One region of the Burkholderia sp. Bp9031 genome, then DNA from elsewhere that is predicted to be linked to it. Evidence: riboswitches for the same ligand, from Rfam matches in the RefSeq annotation. Region 1 holds a riboswitch; each other region holds the start of a gene.
The links. A riboswitch is a leader RNA that binds a small molecule or an ion and turns the genes downstream of it on or off. The one in region 1 is predicted to bind cobalamin.
Positions count from the first base shown of each region.

Region 2: it holds a riboswitch for cobalamin, as region 1 does, so the genes downstream of both, DIE15_RS01040 (TonB-dependent receptor domain-containing protein) here and cobW (cobalamin biosynthesis protein CobW) in region 1, are expected to answer to the same signal.
Region 3: it holds a riboswitch for cobalamin, as region 1 does, so the genes downstream of both, DIE15_RS33130 (CbtB-domain containing protein) here and cobW (cobalamin biosynthesis protein CobW) in region 1, are expected to answer to the same signal.

Region 1 covers NZ_QTPW01000005.1:169,868-177,450, reverse strand. The annotation lists gene cobO (cob(I)yrinic acid a,c-diamide adenosyltransferase) at 1-112, opposite strand, end outside; gene DIE15_RS09135 (cobalamin biosynthesis protein) at 147-524, opposite strand; gene cobA (uroporphyrinogen-III C-methyltransferase) at 521-1,330, opposite strand; cobalamin riboswitch at 1,440-1,677, opposite strand; cobalamin riboswitch at 1,806-2,070, shown strand; gene cobW (cobalamin biosynthesis protein CobW) at 2,398-3,486, shown strand; gene cobN (cobaltochelatase subunit CobN) at 3,493-7,302, shown strand; gene DIE15_RS09115 (ATP-binding protein) at 7,299-7,583, shown strand, end outside.
Region 2 covers NZ_QTPW01000001.1:227,953-235,535, forward strand. The annotation lists gene DIE15_RS01010 (SDR family NAD(P)-dependent oxidoreductase) at 1-481, opposite strand, end outside; gene DIE15_RS01015 (SDR family NAD(P)-dependent oxidoreductase) at 483-1,358, opposite strand; gene DIE15_RS01020 (NADP-dependent oxidoreductase) at 1,402-2,394, opposite strand; gene DIE15_RS01025 (Dabb family protein) at 2,451-3,083, opposite strand; gene DIE15_RS01030 (hypothetical protein) at 3,073-3,417, opposite strand; gene DIE15_RS01035 (AraC family transcriptional regulator) at 3,587-4,633, shown strand; cobalamin riboswitch at 4,744-4,937, shown strand; gene DIE15_RS01040 (TonB-dependent receptor domain-containing protein) at 5,148-7,076, shown strand; gene DIE15_RS01045 (LysE/ArgO family amino acid transporter) at 7,194-7,583, opposite strand, start outside.
Region 3 covers NZ_QTPW01000042.1:700-8,282, forward strand. The annotation lists gene DIE15_RS33110 (DHA2 family efflux MFS transporter permease subunit) at 1-1,292, shown strand, start outside; gene DIE15_RS33115 (2OG-Fe(II) oxygenase) at 1,526-2,269, opposite strand; gene DIE15_RS33120 (inorganic phosphate transporter) at 2,759-4,351, opposite strand; gene DIE15_RS33125 (histidine phosphatase family protein) at 4,473-5,060, opposite strand; cobalamin riboswitch at 5,112-5,246, shown strand; gene DIE15_RS33130 (CbtB-domain containing protein) at 5,280-5,489, shown strand; gene DIE15_RS33135 (CbtA family protein) at 5,503-6,225, shown strand; gene DIE15_RS33140 (LysR family transcriptional regulator) at 6,248-7,156, opposite strand; gene metE (5-methyltetrahydropteroyltriglutamate--homocysteine S-methyltransferase) at 7,285-7,583, shown strand, end outside.

The sequences.
Region 1 (7,583 bases):
CGGTGTTGACGATCAGCAGGCCCTTTTCCTGGGTGGCGGCAGCCTGCTTCTTTTCATGGCCGGCGCGGCGGCGTTCAGTCATCCGCTGATGGGATTCGGCATCGGTCTTCATCGGGAATCGTCCTGTCGAAAGCGAAACAAAGGGTTCAGAGCGGGCCGGCGAGCGCAACCGTCACGCCGTCCCGGATGGATTTGGGGCCGAGCAGCCGGCCATTGGGCGCCGCGAGCCGCGCGCACGGCTCGGCCACGCCCGCGACGCCGAAGCGCGCGAGCGCGGCGGCCGACGGGCCGCTCAATAGCGGTTCGGAGCAATGCGCGAGTTGCGCCGCGTCGAACGCGACGAGCGGCCAGCCGCGCCGTGCGCACAGCGTGCGCAGCGGCCGCGCACGCGCCTTGTCGGCGAGCGTCGCGACGACGGCCGGCTCGACGTCCGGGTAACGCGCCAGCGCCGCGCGGATCGCGGCATCGAGTTGGGCGGCCGTCACGCCCGCGCGGAAACCGACGCCGAGCGCGACGCGCATCATGCGCGGCCGCCGAGCGCCGCGCGCACCGCCGGATCGTCGGCGAGCGCCGCGACACGGCCGATCACGACGATCGCGGGCGAACCGATGCCGGTCAGGCCCACGCGTTCGACGATCGTGTCGAGCGTCGCGAGCACGTGCCGCTGCCCGTCACGCGTCGCGTTTTCGATCGCCGCGCACGGCATGTCGCCGGCCAGGCCGCCGTCACGCAGCGCGGTCACGATCGCGTCGAGCCGGCGAATGCCCATGTAGATCACGATCGTCATCCGCGTCGCGGCCAGCGCGCGCCAGTCGGGTTCGTCGGCACCCGCACCGTGGCCCGTGACGAAGATCACGCCCTGCGCGTCGCCGCGATGCGTGACCGGAATGCCGAGCGCGGCCGGCGCGGCGATGCCGGCCGTGATGCCGTTGACGACCTCGACCGGAAAACCGGCCGCGCCGAGCGCGAGCAGTTCCTCGCCGCCGCGGCCGAACACGAACGGATCGCCGCCCTTGAGGCGCGCGACGCTGCGGCCCGCGCGCAGGTGCGCGAGCATCGCGGCGACGATCGTCTCCTGCGGCGTCGATGCATGGCCGCCGCGCTTGCCGACGTGCTCGATGCGTGCGTCGGCGCGCGCGTGGCGCAATACGTCGGGGTTCACGAGATCGTCGACGAGCAGCACGTCGGCCGCGGCGATCGCGCGCACGGCCTTGAGCGTCAGCAGATCGGCGTCGCCGGGGCCGGCGCCGACGAGCCATGCGCGGCTCATCGGACGCGGCACGGCGCGCACCGTGTCGTAGCGGTGGAAAGGGGACAGCGAGCGGCACATCGGCGGCCGGCGGACAGGCAGTGCATGACGGATCGAGCGAAGCCCGCGCGAGCGCGGGCGGAAAGCGCACCCCATCCGTTCCCCGCGGATCGGGCGTTCGGCGAGCCTCGGGCTCGCCCCTTGCGTCGGCCGGTATCCGGGCTGGCCGCTTGCCAGGCCGCAGCCTTCCCACCCGCTGAAGGGCAGTGGCATCGCGGGCGGCCTGGGCGCGTGCGGGGGGGAACCGCGGCGCGCGGGCGGCGTACCGTTGCGGGGACAGCACAGGCCGGGCGGACTTCCGCCTCCTGTTTCCCGTTTAACTGCGTGCGCGGAATGCGCATGCGAGCACCGAACGCGGCGCATACGATAGCACAGCGCCCGGCCCGCGCGAACCCGCCGCGCGGGTGCCGGGATGCGGCCGCGGGCGCGGTGCCGCGGTCATGCCGAAGCCTCCCGCGGCGGCCCGTTGCGCCTTGACGCTCCGCGCACCGCCGCCTACACTCGCACGCGTTTCGGTGCTCGCACGCGCCTCTCCGGCGTGCGCAGTTAAACGGGAAACAGGGAGCCTGCCTGCGCCGCAGTCGAGCCAACCTGTGCTGCCCCCGCAACGGTAAGCGAACGCGTCGCGCGCAAGCGCCACGCAGCGCCGCTTCGCCGCATGCCCGCCGCATGCGGACGACCGCCACTGGATGCCGCGCATCCGGGAAGGCGAAGCGGCGTGTTCGTCAGCCCGGATACCGGCCGAAACGTTGGGGTTCAGCGCCGCGGGGAGGCGGCGCATCGTCCACGGCCGCAGCACGCCCGACGCCCGCGCGTTTCCCGCTTTCCCCGCCGATCCGCCCGCCGCACGCGCGCCGGGCCGGCGCGACGAACGGCAGGCGGCGCGGGCAGGGCCGACGGCGGCCGTGTTGGCATTCACGATGTCGACCGTTCGCAAGGAAGCGTCATGTCCGATTCGTCGTTCCGTCCGTTCTGCAGCCGTCCGTGCGGACTGCACCGCGCCATCCCCGCGATTCGCCAAATGACATGCCGCGCCGCCATCGACGCGACGATCCCGGCCTGATTCCATTTTCGCCACAGGACCTACCATGACCCTACGCAAGCTTCCCGTCACGATCGTCACGGGCTTTCTCGGCAGCGGCAAGACCACGCTGATGCGCCACATCCTGCAGCACGCCGAAGGCCGCCGCATCGCGGTGATCGTCAACGAATTCGGCGAGCTCGGCATCGACGGCGAAATCCTCAAGGGCTGCGGGATCGGCTGCGAGGATGCGGAGGGCGCGCAGGGCGAAGCGTCGGGCCAGCTGTACGAGCTCGCGAACGGCTGCCTGTGCTGCACCGTGCAGGAGGAGTTCTATCCGGTGATGGAAGCGCTCGTCGAGCGCCGCGCCGACATCGATCACGTGCTGATCGAGACGTCGGGCCTCGCGCTGCCGAAGCCGCTCGTGCAGGCCTTCAACTGGCCGACGATCCGCAACAGCTTCACGGTCGACGCGGTCGTGACCGTCGTCGACGGGCCGGCCGCCGCGAGCGGCCAGTTCGCCGAGAACCCGCAGGCCGTCGACGCGCAGCGCCGCGCCGATCCGAACCTCGATCACGAATCGCCGCTGCACGAATTGTTCGCCGATCAGCTGTCGTCCGCCGATCTCGTGATCGTGAACAAGGCCGACCTCGTCGCCGACGCGCAGTTCGCCGAAGTCGAAGCCGCGATCCGCGAGGAAATCCCGCCGCAGGTGAAGATCGTGCGCGCGACGCGCGGCGAACTGGATCTCGCGATGCTGCTCGGGCTCGAGTCGGCATCGGAGGAAACGATCCATCTGCGGCACGACCATCACGGCTCGGCCGACGACGGCGATCACGACCACCATCACGACGATTTCGATTCGGTCGTCGTGTCGGGCGATGCCGGTTCGCGCGAAGCGACGATCGCCGCGCTGCAGCGTGTCGTCGAGGCACATACGATCTATCGCGCGAAAGGCTTCGCGGCGCTGCCCGATGCGCCGATGCGGCTCGTGATCCAGGGCGTCGGCCGCCGCTTCGACAGCTATTTCGACCGTCGCTGGCAGGACGGCGAGCCGCGCACGAGCCGCTTCGTGCTGATCGGCGAGGATCTCGACGCGGCCGCGCTGCAGCGCGCGTTCGACGCCGCGTGCGCGGCGCAAATGCAACAGGCGTAACGCGCGATGCATCTGCTGCGCACCACGCCGGGCGGCTTCGTCGACGATACGCAGGGTGTCGTCCGGATCGACCAGCAGCCGGCCGACATCGTGATCCTGAGCTCGGCCGACACGACGCTGTCGCTGCTGGCCAGCGTCGTGCCGAAGCTGCCGGCCGGCTTTCCGAGCGTGCGGCTTGCGAACGTCACGTTCCTGCGGCAGCCGGCGTCGGTCGATTTCTATGTCGACGACGTGCTGCGTCACGCGAAGACGGTCGTGATCGATCACCTCGGCGGCGAAGCATACTGGCCGTACGGGATCGAACAGGCCGTGTCGCTCGCGTCGAAACGCAAGCAGCAGCTCGCGATGTTCTCGGGCGACCTGCAGGAAGACCCGAACCTCGTCGCGAAGAGCACGGTCGCGCCCGACCTGTGCCGGCTGTGGTGGCGCTACCTGCGCGAAGGCGGGATGCACAATGCCGAAGCGTTGCTGCGCAGCATCGCGTTCCATACGCTCGGCTTCGGCGACGAACCCGAGCAGCCGCGCCCGCTGCCGGCCGCCGCGCTGTATCACCCGGCGCGCGACCCGGCGAGCGTCGACGACTGGCAAGCGCGCTGGACGCCCGGTGCGCCCGTCGTCGCGATCCTGTTCTATCGCGCGCACTGGCAGGCCGCGAACACGGCCGTGTTCGACGCGCTGGCCGATGCGCTCGTGCGCGAAGGGCTCAATCCGCTGCCGATCGCGGTCACGTCGCTGAAGGACGCGGTGAGCCGCGAGGTCATCACGCAGCTCTGCGACACGCACGGCGTCGCGCTCGTGCTGAACACCACGGCCTTCGCGGCCGGCGCGATCGACAGCGCCGAGCCCAACGTGCTCGCCGGCGACGCGCCCGTGCTGCAGGTGATCCTGTCCGGCGGCAACCGCGACGCATGGGTGGCCGACAATCAGGGGCTGCACGCGCGCGACATCGCGATGCACATCGCGCTGCCCGAGGTCGACGGGCGCATCGTCACGCGCGCGGTGAGCTTCAAGGGGCTCGCGTATCGTTGCCCGCACACTGAAGTCGACGTCGTGCGCTACCAGCCGGACGCCGAACGAATCGCGTTCGTCGCGGCGCTCGCGCGCGGCTGGTGCCGGCTGCGCACGCTCGACAATGCCGACAAGCGCATCGCGCTGATCCTCGCGAACTATCCGCAAAGCGAAGGGCGGATCGGCAACGGCGTCGGGCTCGATACGCCGGCGTCCGCGCTGCGCGTGCTGTCGACGCTGCGCGACGCGGGCTATGCCGTGGCCGACCTGCCGACCGACGGCGACGCGCTGATCGCGCGACTCACCGAAGGCGTGACCAACGACCCGGCCGTGCGCGCGTTGCGCCCCGCGTTCCAGAGTTTCGCGCTGGCCGACTACATCGCGCATTTCGCGCGGCTGCCGGCTGGCGTGCGCGACGCGCTGAACGAACGCTGGGGCCCGCCCGAAGCCGACCCGACGCTGCGCCAGGGCCGCTTCACAATCGCCGGCTGGCGCGCGGGCAACGTGTTCGTCGGCATCCAGCCGTCGCGTTCGCGCGGCGAGAACGACTATGCGAGCTACCACGACGCGGACCTCGTGCCGCCGCACGCGTACCTCGCGTTCTATTTCTGGCTGCGCGATGCGTTCGCCATCGACGCGGTCATCCACCTCGGCAAGCACGGCAACCTCGAATGGCTGCCGGGCAAGAGCGTCGCACTGTCCGACGCGTGCTGGCCCGACCTGACCCTCGGACCGCTGCCGCACCTGTATCCGTTCATCGTCAACGATCCGGGCGAGGGCAGCCAGGCGAAGCGACGCGCGCAGGCGGTGATCGTCGATCACTTGATGCCGCCGCTCACGCGCGCGGAGAACTACGGCCCGCTGCAGGATCTCGAACGGCAGGTCGACGAGTACTACGAAGCACTGATGGTCGATGCGCGGCGCGCGAAGCTGCTGCGCAAGACGATCCTCGCGACGATCGCCGAACACCGGCTGCATGACGAGCTGAGCGTGTCGCCGCCGCGCGACGCGGGCGCCGAGGATGCGCTGCTGACGCGCGTCGATGCGTGGCTGTGCGAACTGAAGGAAGCGCAGATTCGCGACGGGCTGCACGTGTTCGGCGCGTCGCCGGCCGACCGTCAGCGGCGCGATACGCTGCTCGCGCTCGCACGCTTTCCGGTCGGCGACGGCAAGGGCGAACGCGCGGGACTGATTGCCGCGCTCGCGCGCGACCTCGCGCTCGGCGACGCGTTCGATCCGCTCGCAGCCGACTGGGCCGCGCCGTGGACGGGCCCGCGGCCCGCCGTTCTGCAGTCGCTCGACGAATCGCCGTGGCGCCATGCGGGCGATACGCGCGAGCGGCTCGAGCGGCTCGCGCAGCAGTGGCTGGACGGGCTGTGCGCGCACGCCGGCGTCGATCCCGGCATCGACACCACGCCACCCGGCGACTGGCCGCACACGCTCGCGGTGATCGAACGCGTGCGCTCGACGCTGATGCCCGCGCTCGACGCGTGCGGCGGCGAGGAGCTGCGCCAGCTGCTGCGCGGGCTCGACGGCCGCTTCGTGCCGCCCGGGCCGAGCGGCTCGCCGTCGCGCGGCCGGCCCGACGTGCTGCCGACGGGCCGCAACTTCTATTCGGTCGATACGCGCGCGGTGCCGACGCAGGCCGCGTGGTCGCTCGGGCTGAAATCCGCGCAGCAACTGATCGAGCGCCATCTGCAGGATCACGGCGACTATCCGCGCGCGATCGGGCTGTCGGTCTGGGGGACGGCCACGATGCGCACCGGCGGCGACGATATCGCGCAGGCGTTCGCGCTCATCGGCGTACGGCCGAAATGGGCGCACGGCAGCCATCGCGTGACCGACTTCGAGATCCTGCCGATCGAGATCTTCGACCGGCCGCGCATCGACGTGACGCTGCGCGTGTCGGGCTTCTTCCGCGATGCGTTCCCGAACCTGATGCACTTGTTCGACGCGGCCGTGCAGGCCGTCGCCGCACTCGACGAGCCCGAGGAACTCAACCCGATCCGCGCGCGCATCGAGCGCGAACGCGCGAAATGGATCGAGCAGGGCGTGGCACCCGACGAAGCGCGGCGCCGGGCCGGCTGGCGCGTGTTCGGCGCGCGGCCGGGCAGCTACGGCGCGGGCCTGCAGGACCTGATCGACCAGCGCCGCTGGCAGACCGACGCCGACCTCGCCGACGCATATCGCCGCTGGGGCGGCCATGCATACGCGCAGAACAGCGCGGGCGACGCCGCCCCCGACGTGTTCGGCGAGCGGCTCGCGACGATCGACGTCGTCGTGCAGAACCAGGACAGCCGCGAACACGACATCCTCGACTCGAACGACTACTACCAGTTCCAGGGCGGGATGACGGCGGCCGTGCGCCACCTGTCCGGGCAACAGCCGAGCATCTACCACGGCGACCATGCGAACCCGGTCGCGCCGAAGATGCGCACGCTGCGCGAGGAGATCGCGCGCGTGATCCGCTCGCGCGTCGTCAACCCGAAATGGCTCGACGGCGTGAAGCGTCACGGCTACAAGGGCGCGGCCGAAATGGCCGCGACCGTCGACTACCTGTACGGCTATGACGCGACCGCGCGCGTGCTGTCGGACCACCAGTACGCGCTCGTCGCCGACGCGTACCTGTTCGACGACGCTACCCGCGCGTTCCTCGAACGGCACAACCCGAAGGCGCTGCACGGCATCTGCGAACGCTTCGTCGAAGCGATGCAGCGCGGACTGTGGCAGCAGCCGGGCGACTATCGCGAGCGGATCGAAGCGGTCTGGCTCGACAGCGAACAACTCCAGGAAGGGGGGCGGCGATGACCGATCCGACGACGCACCGCGCACGCACGGTGTTCCCGTTCGCGGCGCTGGTCGCGCAGCAACCGCTGCAGCAGGCGCTGCTGCTCGCGGCGATCGATCCGTCGCTCGGCGGCGTGCTCGTCAGCGGGCCGCGCGGCACCGCGAAATCGACCGCCGCGCGGGCGCTCGCGGAATTGCTGCCCGAAGGCGAATTCGTCACGCTGCCGCTGTCGGCGAGCGACGAGCAGGTCACGGGCACGCTCGATCTCGCGCATGCGCTCGCCGAAAACGGCGTGCGCTTC
Region 2 (7,583 bases), on a different contig from region 1:
ATTTCGTCGCCGAGTAAGGCGACATCAACGGGCTCGGCAGGAATCCGCCGACCGACGCGGTATTGACGATGCGCGCCGGCAGGTTGCGCTCGAGCATTCGCGGCACGAAGCTGCGGATCCCGTTCAGCACGCCGTGCACGTTGATCGCGAAACTGCGCTCGAACCGTTCCGGCGTGATTTCCCAACTGAAGCCGGTCGCCATCACGCCCGCGTTGTTGAACAGCAGGTCGACGCCGCCGAAGCGCTGCCATGCGGCGTCGGCCAGCGCATCGACGGCCTCCGGCCGGCTGACGTCGGTCGGCACGCACAGCACGTCGGTGTCGAGCGTCGCGGCGAACGCGTCGAGCTTCGCCGCGTCGAGGTCGGCCAGCACCACGCGCATGCCGAGCGCGGCGGCATGGCGCGCGAGCCCGCTGCCGATGCCGCTGGCCGCACCGGTAATCACCGCGGTGCCGCCGTCGAAGCGAATCGAATACGTCATGTCAGCGTCCTGTCGGGTCGATGCGGGGATGCGCGTACGCGGGAATCTCGGGCGGCGGCAACGGCGTGCGGCCGTCGAGCGAGCGCACCGCGAGCCCCTGCGATAGCGGAAAATGCAGGCTGTGCGTGACGAGTCCCGTGCGCTCGCGCGCCGGCAGGCTGCACAGCGCGAGCGCCGTTTCCGCGAGATACGCGACGTCCTCGGTCGGATAGCCTTCGGGGATATAACGGGCCGCGCCCGGCGTGCGGATCGCGGTGCTCGGCGCGACCAGGTTCACCGCGATCCCGTCGGCTTCGAGTTCGGCCGCGAGGCCTTGCGTAAAGCGCGACAGCGCGGCCTTGACCGCCGCATAGACGGTCGCGCCGCCCGCGCGCGAGAAATCGTCGAACGGCCGCGGCGGCGCGAGCGCGGTGACCGAGCCGACATTCACGATCCAGCCGGCGCCGCGCGCGCGCATCAGCGGGATCGCGGCCTGGCTCAGCGCGAACGGGATGCGCAGATAGTGCTCGATCGTCGTGTCGAACATCGCCATCGGCATCGCGTCGACGCACGCGTAGTCGGCCACACCCGCATTGTTCACGAGGATGTCGAGGCCGCCGGCGGCCTGGGCCGCGCGTCCGACGAGCGCATCGCGCTCGGCCGGGTTCGACAGGTCGGCGGCGAGCGCAATCGCGCGGCCGCCCGCCTGTTCGACCAGTGCGACCGTTTCGGCGAGCGTGCCGGCAGTCGTCGCCGATTGCGTGAGGCTGCGCGCCGTCACGACGACGGTCGCGCCTTCGGACGCGAGGCGCTGCGCGATCGCGCGGCCGATGCCGCGGCTCGCGCCGGTTACGAGCGCGCATTTGCCCGCGAGCGTCGCGGTTCGGGTGTCGGTCATGATGTCTCCGGTGAAGGTAATGTTGCGTGCGGACCGTGCGGCGTCAGCCCGCGATATCCGCAACATGCAGCACGAACTTGGTTTTCGCGTCGCCCGTTTGAACGAGATCGAGTGCGCGTGCAGCCTGTTCGAGCGGGAAACTGTCGAAGCGCGGCACGCGCAACGCGCGCCGGCCGAGCCGTTCGGCGATCGATGCGAGCGTGGCGCCGCTCGGCATCCGGCTATACGTCATCGCGGTGCGCAGGCCGCGCCGCGCGGCTTCGGCATCCGTCGTAGCCAGCCGCTGCGCATCGCCCGCCGCGAGCGTCATGATGTTCACGAGCGTGCCGCCCGGTGCCAGCAGGTCGAGTGCGTCGGGCAGCGTGTCGCCACCGACCGCATCGAGCACGAGATCGACGCCGCCGGGCGCCCACGCCCGCACGACCGCGGCGATGTCCTGCGCGCGATAGTCGATGCTCGCCGCCGCGCCAAGCGATTCGACGCTCGCGCGGTTGTGCGCCGAGCACGTCGCGGCGACGCGCGCGCCCGCCTGGGCGGCCAGCTGGATCGCGAACGTGCCGACCGCACCCGCGCCGCCGTGCACGAGCACGGTCTGCCCCGCACGCAGCCCGCCGTCGTCGAACAGGCCGGCCCACGCGGCCAGCGCAGGCGTCGGCGTGGCCGCCGCTTCCGCGAAGCCGACCGCATCGGGCAGGCGCACGACGGAGTCGTGACGCACCGCGACGTATTCCGCATACGCGCCCCAGCGTCCCGCGCCGACGTCGGTCTGCGCGAACACGCGCATCCCCGGCGCGAAACCTTCGACACCGTCGCCGACTGCCTCGACCACACCGGCCCCGTCGAAACCGATCACGAACGGAAACGTCATCTGCATGAACGCGCCGAGATAGCCTTCGCGGCATTTCCAGTCGGCGGGATTGACGCCCGCGTACGCGACGCGGATCAGCACGTCGCCGGGGCCCGGCTTCGGTGCGGGAACGTCGGCCAGTCGCAGTGCGTCGGAATGACCGACGCAGTCGATCAGCAAGGCTCGCATGGTGGTGTCTCCAGTGTTGTCGTTTGCATTGCGGCGGGTCGTATGCGCGCCGCGCGTCACGCCGCCGTGTCGGCCAGCAGGCTCGACGCGAGCGGACAGAACGCATGCGAGATCGCATCGACCGTCCAGTCGGGGCTTTCGGCGTCGAATCGGCGGTCGACCCAGCCCCAGTGATACGGATGCAGCAGGTATTCGCCGAGCAGGTCGCCGACGTGCGCGAACTCCTGTTGCCAGACGTGGGTCCACCCGCCGGGCGCCACGCTCCGGCTCAGCCGCCAGTTGCGGATGCCGGGCATGAACGCGGGCATGCGCAGCAGTTCGCGCTCGAGGTCGCGCACGCGCGCTTCGCCGGCCTCCGGCCGCACACGCAGCATCAGCGTGCGCCATACGCCGTCGCGCAACGCCGGCTCGCGCAGGCCGCCGCCGATCGCGCGGCACGCGGCGCCGTCGATCCGCACGACGCCCGGCACACGCGACAGCGCGGTGAAATCCGTCGCTTGAACGGTCGCCCGTTCGTCGCGCAATACGTCGAGCGTGTAGCCGCCCGCGCCCCAGCAGCCTTCGAGATTGCGCGCGAGCGCCACGCGGGTTGCGCCGGGCAGCGCATGCGCGGCGTCGCGCAATGCACGTTCGAATGCGCCGGCATCGTCGATCGCCGAAACGTATATCTGGGCCGTGTCATGCCGCATGGTCGACCTCCGTCAGCGCGGGCAGCGGCGCATCGGCGTCCGTCATCACATGGCGGCGACGCGTGTCGCACAGCGCGTCGACGGCCATCCAGAACGCGACCACGTCGCCGTCGGTCAGCGCGCGCATCCGGTAGTACGACGGCGCGTCGGCAACCTGCCACGTCAGCCACAGCGTGCTCGGCTGCCCCGGCACCGCGACGGGCGGTGACACCCAGCGGCCGGCCGCCACGAGCCCACGCGCCGCATGGCCCGGCAGATAGCGGTCGTGCAGCAGCGCCAGCACGTCGGAAATGCGCTCGGGCGCGAGGGTGATTTCGTCTACGATCTGAATCATTCGCGGGTCGTCTCGGGTGGTTCGTGGCGGGAAGCAAAACCGGCCGCCTACGCCGTTCCGGCGAGGCCGGAAGCAACCGGCGTGGATAGCATTCTTGCGTGGCGACGGTCGGCGAACCCCTACCAGCCCGCTCACCAACCCCTGTCGCAACGCTCAGATCGGGAGAGACATGAAACAGCGCGCAATGCCGGCACGCGGCCGCGTGCTGCCGGGACTCGGCGCGCGCCTGCTCGACGAACTGGCGCGCAGCGGTGCGCCGCAGGCGCAACCGCGCGCGACGCCGGACGCAACGACCGCAACGGCAGCGACGCCCGGCGGCTTCGTCGCGCTGTACCGCGACGCGATCGAGCGGCTCGAGGCGCAGGTCGCGCGCGGCGACGGCCATCCGCCGATGCGCAAGCAGGAAGTCGACCTGATGTGCCGCTGCCTGCTCAGTTGCGCGACGCTCGCCGACGCGATCCGCTGTGCGGCCGAGTTCTGCGAGATGCTGACGCCGCGTGCCGGCACGCTGTCGCTCACGGTGCGCGACGCTCGTGCGACGTTCCGGATGGATTCGCTGCGCCGCACGCGCAGCCGGGCCGCATGCCTCGTCGATCTGACCGGGCTGTTCTGCTATCTGCAGTTGTTCGGCTGGCTGATCGGGCAGCCGCTGCGGCCGGACGAAGTCTGGCTCGGCCATCCGCGCCGCGACGACGCGATGCCGCTGCTCGGGCTGTTCAACGCGCCGGTCGACATCGGTCGCAAGACCTATGGATTCGCGTTCGATGCGGCGCGGCTCGATGCCCGCGTGATCCGCCAGCCGGGTGAGCTTGCCGCCTTCCTCGTCGATTTTCCGTTTCGTCTGATCGATGCGACGCCGGCCGTCGTGTCATGGGCGCAGCAAGTACGCGGCTTTCTCGATGCGGCGCTCGCGCGCGAGCAGGCGCTGCCGGCGCTCGCCGAGCTGGCGACGTGGCTGGGCGTGAGCGAGGCGACGTTGCGGCGGCGGCTGGCCGCCGAAGGCAGCGGCTATCACGTGTTGCGCGAGCAGTGCCTCGCCGACGTCGCGCGGCGCTGCCTGCGCGAGTCGGACTGGCCGGTCGCGCGGATTGCAGCGCATCTCGGATTTGGTGGCGAGGAAGCGTTTCGGCGGGCGTTCGTGCGATGGACGGGCATCGCACCGAGCCGATTCCGGCGCGATTGCGGCGCCGCCGAGATCCCGTTTCATCAGACATGAAGCGCGGTTCGGGCGCCTTGAGCGAAAGGAAATAGAAAAAATTCGCCGAACAATGACGTTTTTTCGCATCCCCGCGCGCTTCGATAATTGACGCGCCCGAGCGCTCGCCATTACGCTTGCGCGCTGATGGTTCCCGGAGACGGGATCAAAAGGGAACGCAGGAGAGGCAGCGCCTCGAATCTGCGGCTGCCCCCGCAACTGTAAGCGGCGAATCCGCGCCACTCCACGCCACTGGGAAACCGGGAAGGCCGGCGCGAATGACGACCCGCGAGCCAGGAGACCTGCCATCGACCCGAGGTCCAAGCAGCCGCACCGGGCGGGGTGTCCCGGCGCGCCAGGCACCGCCTTTGGCGGTCGCCCCGTTGCATGGACGGCCCGACCTCAGGATCCTTCGGATGTCCCATCTTTCCGCCTCCGCTTCCACGCCGGAAGCGTCGCGCCGCTGCGCCGCCGGCATGCGCGGCGTCTTCCCGCGCGTACGCCGTACCTGCAACACGATCACGCTCGCCGCATCATGAATCTTCGCCACCTTCTCGCCACGTCCGCCGCCACCGCGCTGCTCTCCCCGATCGCCCACGCCGCTGGCGACACGGCACCCGCGCAGCCGTCCCAGCCTGCAAATGGCGCCGACCTCCCGACGATCACCGTGACCGACACGCGGCACCTGCCCGAGTCGTTCGACCAGCGCTATGCGACGACGCAGGTGCTCACGCGCGCCGACCTCGACCGGCTGTCGCCGAGCGATCCGAGCATCACGCAGGCGCTCGCGACACTGCCGGGCGTGACCGTCTCGACGACCGGCGGCCCCGGCGCGTCGGCATCGGTCAGCATCCGCGGCTCGTCGGCCAGCCAGGTCGCGGTGTTCATCGACGGCATCCGGATCGGCTCGCCGACCACCGGCATCGCGCCGTGGGCCGACCTGCCGACCGAAGCATTCGAGCGCGTCGAGGTGATTTCGGGGCCGGCCGCCGCGTCGTTCGGTGCGAACGCAATGGGCGGCGTCGTGCAGCTGTTCACGCGCCGCGCCGCCGGCCAACCCAACCAGACGACCGTGTCGTTCGGCGGCGGCTCGAACAAGACCTTCGACACGCAGTTGCGCACGTCGGGCACCGTGCCCTCCACCGGGCCGCTCGCCGCACTCGGCGGACTCACCTACTCGCTCGGGCTGCACGACTACAACACGGCCGGCATCGACGCAACGCGGCCCGTGTTGCCATACCACGAGGACGGCCGCAATCCGTATCACGCGCAGGACCTCGATGCACGCCTCGGCTACGCACGCGACAACTGGTCGATCTCGACGTTCGCGCTGTATCACCGCTCCGACCTGTCCTATGACAACGCCGGCTTTGCGAACCGACAGCTCGATCATCAGCTGACGACCGGCATCGCGTTCCATCTCGACATCACGCCCGACACGCAGTTCGACCAGTCGTTCGGTTATGCGAACGACCGCCAGTTCCTGTATGCGAGCGACCCGTCCATTTCGACCGACCAGATCAACTCGCAGCGCATCAGCTCGTCGACGTCGCTGACGCATCAGGAACACGGCTTCCGCCTGTTCGGCCTGCCGCTGTCGGGCGAGACGAAAGTCGCGTACGACTTCACGCGCGAGCAGGCGTTCCTGCCCGTCGACATGCCGGAAGGCGTGCCGACGCGCAATGACTCCGCGTTCTCGCTGCATCAATCGGCGACGCTCGGCAGCGTGACGATGTTCGTCGCGGGCCGTCACGAGATCATCGCGGGGAAAGCCGTGAACACCGGCAACGCTGCGCTGTCGTGGGCGATCACGCCGGTGTACACGGCGCGCGTGTCGTACGGCAATGCGTTTCGCCTGCCGGCGTTCAACGACCTGTACTACCCCGGTTACGGCAATCCGAACCTGAATCCGGAGCGCAGCGATTCGGTCGAGGCCGCGCTCGACGCGAACACCGCGTACGGCACGTTCAGCGCCGCGATCTACGACACGCGCATCAACAACCTGATCGCGTACAACCCCGCGACGTTCTCGCCGATGAACATCGGCCGCTCGCATATCCGCGGCATCGACCTGTCGTACAAGGGCACGATCGGCCGCTCGACGCCGGCGAGCATCGCCGTCGGCATCCTGAATCCGCAGGACGAAACCAACGACAGCTGGCTCAACCGCCGGCCGCGCCAGACGGTCAGCGTGAATATCGACCACACCTGGGACGAACTGCACCTGCACGCGCTGAGCACGGGGGCAACGGCGAGCTACGGCGGCACGACATTCGACGACCCGGCCAACACGACGTATCTGCCGTCGTACCTGACCGTCAACCTGCGCGCGTCGTACAAGATCAATGCGCACCTGACGGTGTCGGCGACGCTGTCGAACCTGTTCGACCGCCAGTACATGACCGCGTACGGTTACAACACGCTCGGCCGCACCGCGTTCGGCAAGGTCAGTTATACGTTCTGACCGGGGCGGTCGGTGCAGCGGCGCCCGCGGTCGCGGGTGCCGCTGCGGACACGATTTCGGGTGCCGGATGCCGTCGTCGTGCGCGAGCGGGCGCGTTCGATCGCGCTGCGGTGCGCATCAGGACCATACGACGCCTCGCACACCCGCGATCAACTGGATCGCGCCAAACACCGCGATCACGACGGCCGACACGCGCGACAGCCCGTGCATGAACGTCAGCGACATCTTCGTGCGCAACACGGCGGTCGCGCCGCTCAGGCACAGCCACCACGTCGCGGAACCCAGGAACACGCCGACGACCATCAGCGCGACGGCCGCCCCCATTGCGTCGTCATGCGTGCCCGCCAGCGGGCCGAGCGCCGCGAAAATGCCGACGAACGACAGGATCGTCATCGGGTTGGACAGCGTCAGGCCGAACGTCGTCAGGAAATCGCGCAGCACGGTCGTGCGCGGCAAATCGCGTTGTGTCGCCGACGTGGCCGGCGCCTGCCGCGCGATGGTCCAGGC
Region 3 (7,583 bases), on a different contig from region 1:
GCGTCGGGCCGAATGCGCTGAGTCTCGGGATGACGGCCTACATGCTCGCGCTCGCGGTATTCATCCCGATCAGCGGTTGGATCGCGGATCGATACGGTTCACGCACGGTGTTCGGTAGCGCGATTGTGATCTTTACCGGGGCATCGATTCTCTGCGGGTTGTCCAACGGCGTTGTGACGTTTACGGCTGCACGCCTGTTGCAGGGCGTCGGCGGGGCGATGATGGTGCCGGTCGGGCGGATGATCGTCGTGCGCAGCACCGAGAAAGCACGGCTAATGCGCGCGATCGCGACGATCACGTGGCCGGGTATCGTTGCGCCGGTCGTCGGGCCGCCGATCGGCGGCTTCATCACGACCTATGCATCCTGGCGATGGATCTTCCTGTTGAATGTGCCGCTTGGCCTCGCCGCGCTGGTCTGCACGTGGCTGATCGTACGGAATACGCGCGCGGACGAACAGCGGCCGCTCGATTGGGCCGGGTTCGTGCTGGCGGGTGGTGCGTTGACCTGTCTGTTGCTGGGTACTGAAACGGCTGGTCAGCAGGACGCGCAGTTCACGCGTGCGGCCGTGCTGGTCGGCGCTAGCGTGTTGTTCGGTATTGCCGCGTGGTTGCATGCGCGGCGTTGCGAGCATCCGCTGCTCGATTTCACGACGCTGAAGGTGTCGACCTTCTCGGTAACGGTGCTCACCGGGTCGGTCACGCGGATTGCGGTCAATGCGGTGCCCTATCTGCTGCCGCTGCTGTTCCAGATCGGTTTCGGGCTGTCGCCGTTCCAGTCCGGTTTGCTGTTGCTCGCGAGCGCGCTCGGCAATCTGGGCATGAAGGCAGGCACGTCGTGGATCCTCGACCGTTTTGGGTTCCGTCGCGTTGCGCTCGTCGACGTGACGATCGTCGGCTTCTTCACGATCGCATGCGGCTGGCTGACCGCATCGACGCCGCTTGCAATCACGCTGCTGGTCGTATTCGTCTACGGGCTGACGCGCTCGATGCAGTTCACGACGCTGGCGACGCTCGCCTATGCCGATATTCCGTCGCACCAGACCAGCGCCGCGAGCACGCTGTGGAGCGCCGCGCAGCAGATGACGATCGGGATGGGGATCGCATTCGGCGCGCTGGCACTGCGGCTCTCCGCGCTGGTGCGCGGCGATGCGGCCGGAATTCACTACGTGCTCGACGATTTTCGCTGGGCGTTCGTTGCCGCGGGAGTGCTCGCGCTGCTGACATTGCCGGGCTATGCGCGACTTGCGTCCGATGCGGGCGACCGATTGCGAGCGAGTGCGGCGCGAGGGTAGGTCGAACCGGCGACCATGTGTGAATGGCGACAGGTGCGCACTGTCCCGCGCAGTTGCTCACCGATGGTTCGATTCGTCGCGGGAGCGATGCTCCTTCGTGCAATGAGATCTCCGCGCGTGCATTTCATGAGCTGGCGCGCCGTGGTGCTGACGATACCCGGTCGTCATGCTGTACACGCACGAATCCGTGCGCGAGACAGCGACCGACGATGCCGCGCTCGCGTTGACCACCGCTACTGCGCATCGTGAAAGATGATGCCGACCGTATGGCGGTGCCCGGTCCGGATCCGGCTCACGCCGTGACGCAGGTTGACGCGATAGACGCCGCGCGTTCCCTGCACGGGCCGGCCATGCACGGCGAAGATCACCGCGTCGCCTTGCGTCAGCGGCACCACTTCCGCACGCGATTGCATGCGCGGCCGCTGTTCCGTCAGCACGAACTCCCCACCCGTGAAATCGCGGCCCGGCGCCGATAGCAAGATCGCGACCTGCAGCGGAAAGACGTGTTCGCCATACAGATCCTGATGGAGGCAGTTGTAGTCGTCCGGACCGTACTGCAGGATCAGCGGCGTCGGTCGCGTCTGTCCCGCCGCGTGACAGCGCTCGAGGAATGCAGCGTGATCGGCCGGGTAGCGGGCGTCGATCCCGAGTGCGCGGTTCCAGCGATTGGCGATCGGTGCGAGATGCGGGTAGAGCGCTGTTCGCAATGTGTCGATAACTGCCGGCAGTGGATACGCGAAGTACCGGTATTCACCGCGGCCGAAACCATGCCGCGCCATGATGACGCGCGACCGGTAAAGCGCATCTCGCGGATAGAGCGATGCCAGCGCAATGCATTCGTCAGCGGATAGGAGACCCGGTACGTGAGCGCATCCATGGCGATCGAGTGCGGTACCGGCGGCGGTCCAGTCGAGTGCGCTCACGCGCTGCACGAGGTCGACAGATTCGACGGCGGGCTGCAGATCGGCGATGTTCACGGGGTGTGCCTCTTTAGTCGGCGATGGGGTGTCGTGCGGATATGTCGTGAGCGCCGAAATCCTCTCCGCATCACGCGCGCCCGGATGCCCGGGCGACCGCAGACGGATGACGGACGACGCAATTCGGGAAATGCTGCTGCGAGCACGACCAGGTCATGATGAAAATCGATGAACCCAGTCTAATGCCGTGGGTGCGACGGCGCGCTCCAGATCTTGCGCTTCAATTCGGAAGAGCGAGGGGGCGCAAGTCCCGGCGCGAGCGGTTGGGCATAACGCGGATTCATTGAGATGCTGTTCCGCCTCGGTCCGGGATGGGCTCGGCGTAGTGTGCGCGAGATGGAAAGCGAGAGGGCCTGCGAGGAGAAAAACCGAAGCGCCGAAGCGCCGAAGCGCCGAAGAGACGAAGCGCCGAAGAGACGAAGAGACGAAGAGACGAAGAGACGAAGAGCGGCGAGCGACCGATCCCCCGGCCGCTCGCCGCTCGCCCGCTCAGGCGATCGACCGGAACAGCCAGTAGAGTCCGGCCGCCAGCGCGATCGACGCCGGCAGCGTCAGTACCCACGCGAGCACGAGGCTGCGCACCGTGCTCCACTGCAGCCCGGACCCGTTCGCCGCCATCGTGCCCGCGACGCCCGACGACAGCACGTGCGTCGTCGATACGGGCAGCCCGTATGCATCGGCCGCGCCGATCGTCAGCATTGCGACGAGTTCGGCCGACGCGCCCTGTCCGTACGTCAGATGCTGCTTGCCGATTTTCTCGCCGACGGTTACGACAATCCGTTTCCAGCCGACCATCGTGCCGAGACCCAGCGCGATCGCAACGGCCACCTTCACCCAGGTCGGAATGAACTTGGTCGCGTGATCGAGCTGCTTGTGGTAGTTGTCGATCGCGAGCTTGTCGTCGGCGGCGAAGGCGGGCTGACCCGACTTCTCGATCAGGCGAATCGCTTCGGATACCAGATACATCGTGTTGCGCACGTTGTCGACGTCACGCTGCGGCACGGCCGCCATCGAGCCCGACGAACCGACCGCGGTCGCGAGCGACGTGGACAGTTGCTGCACGGCCGGCAGCACGGCGGGCGTCATCTCGCGACGCTGCACGAAGTGCTCGACATCGGCACGCGGATTCGCGGACGGCGCGACGCCGTTCGAGTATTTCGCGAAGGTCGCGGCCGCCTGGTTCGCGACGGCGACGAACGTCTGCGATTCGGCCGGCGTGACCGCCTTGTTCAGTGCATACGCAGTCGGCACCGTGCCGATCAGGATCAGCATGATGAGGCCCATCCCCTTCTGCCCGTCGTTCGACCCGTGCGCAAACGACACGCCCGTGCACGTGAGGATCAGCAGGCAGCGGATCCAGAACGGCGGCGGCTGATCCTTCGGCGGCTCCTTGTACAGTTCCGGAATCCGCACGACGGCCTTCAGCAGGAGCAGCAGCAGCGACGCGCACAGGAAGCCGACGATCGGCGAGAACAGCAGCGACTTGCCGACGCCGAGCGCCTGGCCCCAGTCGACGCCGCTCGTGCCCGACGGCCCGTGCATCAGCTGGTTCATCAGCCCGACGCCGATGATCGACCCGATCAGCGTATGCGAGCTCGACGACGGCAACCCGAAATACCAGGTCGCCAGGTTCCAGACGATCGCGGCGATCAGCAGCGCGAACACCATCGCGAAACCCGAACCGCTGCCGACCTGCAGGATCAGCTCGACCGGTAGCAACTGCAGGATGCCGAATGCGACGGCGCCGCTCGAAACCATCACGCCGAGGAAGTTCCACATGCCTGACCAGATCACCGCGACGTTCGGCGTCAGCGAGTGGGTGTAGATCACGGTCGCGACCGCGTTCGCCGTGTCGTGGAAGCCATTGACGAATTCGAAGCCGAGCGCGATCACCAGCGCGGCACCGAGCATCAGGTACGGGAACAACGATCCTTCGCGGATGGGCGACAGATCGGCAATCAGATGGGTGGCGATATAGACTGCACCGATCGCAAGCACCAGCAGGAAGACGGCATAGCCGACCTGCCGGGTACGTTCGGTGGAGCCGGAATTGTGCGCGGCGGACGAAGTGGGCTGATTCATGACGGCATCTCGTAAGGGAACCGCAGCCAATCCTAGCTTTCGCTATCCGTCAGTTTGATGACAGTCGGGAGGACGAACCGTTACCTTTCAGATATGTAAGAAAGTGGCGCCGTCAATCTCCTTACGCATCGGTATCGCGCCGAACGTCGTCCGTGGCCACTGTCCAGCCATCTCGCGATGCGGTGAATACCGAGCACGACAGCGGCGCGACTTCGATGCGGATCGCAGCCTTTGCACCTATCCGACGCACGTGCGCGATGGCAGCCCGAACGATCGCCGCATGCGTGATCGCGACGATATCGCGATCGCGCGGCAGCGCGTTCAACCATGCGTCGACGCGGCGTGCGACGTTCTCGAACGATTCGCCGCCGTGCGGCGACGCGGACGGATCGTCGATCCAGGCGCCGAGCTCGTCGGGGATATCGCGCGCGAGGTCGTGCAGCCGCTTGCCGCGCCAGTTGGCGTAGTCGACATCGCGCAGCGCATCGTCGATGCCGGCGCGCAGCCCGAGCGCATCGGCGGTTTGCTGCGCACAGCGTGCGGGGCTGCACAGCACGATCGCGTCGCGGCTGCCGGCGAACCGCTCGCGTAGCGCGGCAGCATCGGCGAGCCCGCGGGCATCGAGCGCATCGTCAGCGGGAAACGCGCCGGCGCGCATCGCACGGGTCGACGCATGCGCGATCAGGCACAGCGAGGCAGGCTGGGTCATGTCGATGTCCGGAAGGTTTTGCATGGCCGCGCCCGTCGTGCACGGGCCTTCAACGCGCGAACGTTCGCGCGTACAATTCGCACGATACGAAAGGCGGAAGCCGGTGCAAGCCCGGCGCGGTCGCGCCACTGTAACCGGGGATCCTCGATCCCGGAAGCCAGACCTGCCTGCGTATTCCATCCAACATTTGTCGGGGCGCGATTCCCCTGAGGTGCATCCATGAGCGAAGCAGTGCTGAAGCCGGTCGTCGTGCCGGCGCCCATTCCCGTCCGCGAACTGTTGCCGTGGGCCATCTTCGTCGGCCTGATCCTGCTGCTCGCGCTGTATTTCGTCGGCGCGGAACAGGGCGCGACGTCGCTCGTACCGGGCATGTACGTGCACGAGTTCGTCCACGACGGTCGCCATCTGCTCGGCTTTCCCTGCCACTGACGCGGAGTACACGATGGTCGGAAAGCTGCTCATGCGCGGGATGCTCGCAGGCATCGCCGCGGGCCTCCTCACGTTCGGTTTCGCCAGAATCGTCGGCGAACCGCAGGTCGATCAGGCAATCTCCTTCGAAGAAAAGACCGACGCCGCCAAGGGCGAAGCGCCGGAGCCCGAACTGGTCAGCCGTCACACGCAGGCCGGCGTTGGCCTGCTGACCGGCGTCGTGACCTACGGCGCGGCATTCGGCGGACTGTTCTCGCTGGTCTTTGCGTATGCCTACGGACGAGGCAGCCGCCTCCCGGCACGGCCGCTCGCCGCATGGCTCGCGCTGGCGGCGTTCGTCGCGCTCGTGATCGTGCCGAACCTCAAGTACCCGGCCAATCCGCCGTCGGTCGGCGATCCCGACACGATCGGCTATCGCACGGGGCTGTTCTTCCTGATGATCGCGATCTCGGTCGCGACGATGGTGTTCTCGGTCAGCGTGCGCCGCCATCTGCTGGCGAAACTCGGGCAGTGGAACGCGTCGATCGTCGCCGGGCTCGTGTTTGTCGCGATCATCGCGGCCGTGCAGATCGGGCTGCCGTCGGTCAGCGAGTTGCCGGCCGATTTCCCGGCGGTGTTGCTGTGGAAGTTCCGCGTCGCCGCGATCGGCATGCAGGCGCTCATGTGGACGACGATCGGCCTGCTGTTCGGTGCATGGGTCGAACGCGGTGAACGCACCGGCATGCGCGCCGCCTGACGCACGTTGCACCGGGGCGCGCCTAGCGCAGCATGCGCGGCGCGCTCCACGTCGATTCGCGCGCCAGCGCGACGAATGCGGCCAGATAGTCGATCGATGCATCCGCTTCGCGGATACCGAGAAAGATCTGCTTCGCGATGCCCTTCTTCCCCAGCCTGACCGGCACGACCGGCATCCGGTCCGCATATTCGTCGGCAAGCCATCTCGGCAGCGCGGCCACGCCGCGCCCGCTCGCGACCATCTGCAGCATGATGTCAGTCGTCTCGATCGACTTGTGGCGCCGCGGCACGATGCCGGCCGGCGTCAGGAACTGGTTGTAGATGTCGAGCCGGTCGGTCTCGACCGGGTAGGTGATCAGGACTTCGTCGGTCAGCTGCTCGGGCGTCACGTAGTCGGCGTTGGCGAACCGGTGCGCGTCCGCGACGACCAGCACCTGCTCGTAATCGAACACGGGATCGAAGCGCAGCCCCGGCTTGTTCAGCGGGTCGGGCGTCACGAGCACGTCGATGTCATGGCCGAACAGCGCGCCGATGCCGCCGAACTGGAAGCGCTGCTTCACGTCCACGTCGACGTCCGGCCAGCGCGACAGGTACGGCGACACGACCTTCAGCAGCCACTGGTAGCACGGATGGCACTCCATCCCGATGCGCAGCGTGCCGCGCTCGCCCTTTGCATACTGCTTCATCCGCTCCTCGGCGAGCTCGAACTGCGGCAGCAGCCGGTTCGCGAGCTTCAGCAGATATTGCCCGCCTTGCGTGAGCCGCAGCCCGCGTCCTTCCCGATCCCAGATCGGCGTGCCGAGCTGCTGCTCGATCTTCCGGACGGTATGGCTGAGCGCCGATTGCGTGAGATGCAGCGCATTGGCGGCTGCGGTCAGCGAGCCCTGGCGCTCGACTTCACGGATCACGACGAGATGGAATCGTTCCAGCATGGATATCGCTCAACCCAGAGACGCATGAACAAACTTAATGGATAAATGAAATAATGCCATTTTATTTCATGGGATGAAATCCCTATGATGACTGCCGGATCTTCAATTTTTCTCTGGACGGCAGCTTCATGGTGACGACACACAACCTCGGTTTCCCGCGCATCGGCGCGAAGCGCGAACTCAAGTTCGCTCTCGAACGCTACTGGAAGGGCGAATCGCCGCGCGACGAGCTGAGGGCACTCGGCGCCTCGCTCCGCCAGCGCCACTGGAACGACCAGCGCGAACTCGATCTCGCGCCGATCGGCGATTTCGCGTTCTACGACCAGGTGCTCGACATGAGCTTCACGCTCGGCAACCTGCCGAAGCGCGTGCAGGACTTCCACGGCGATCCGCTCGACAACTATTTCCGCGTCGCGCGCGGCCGTTC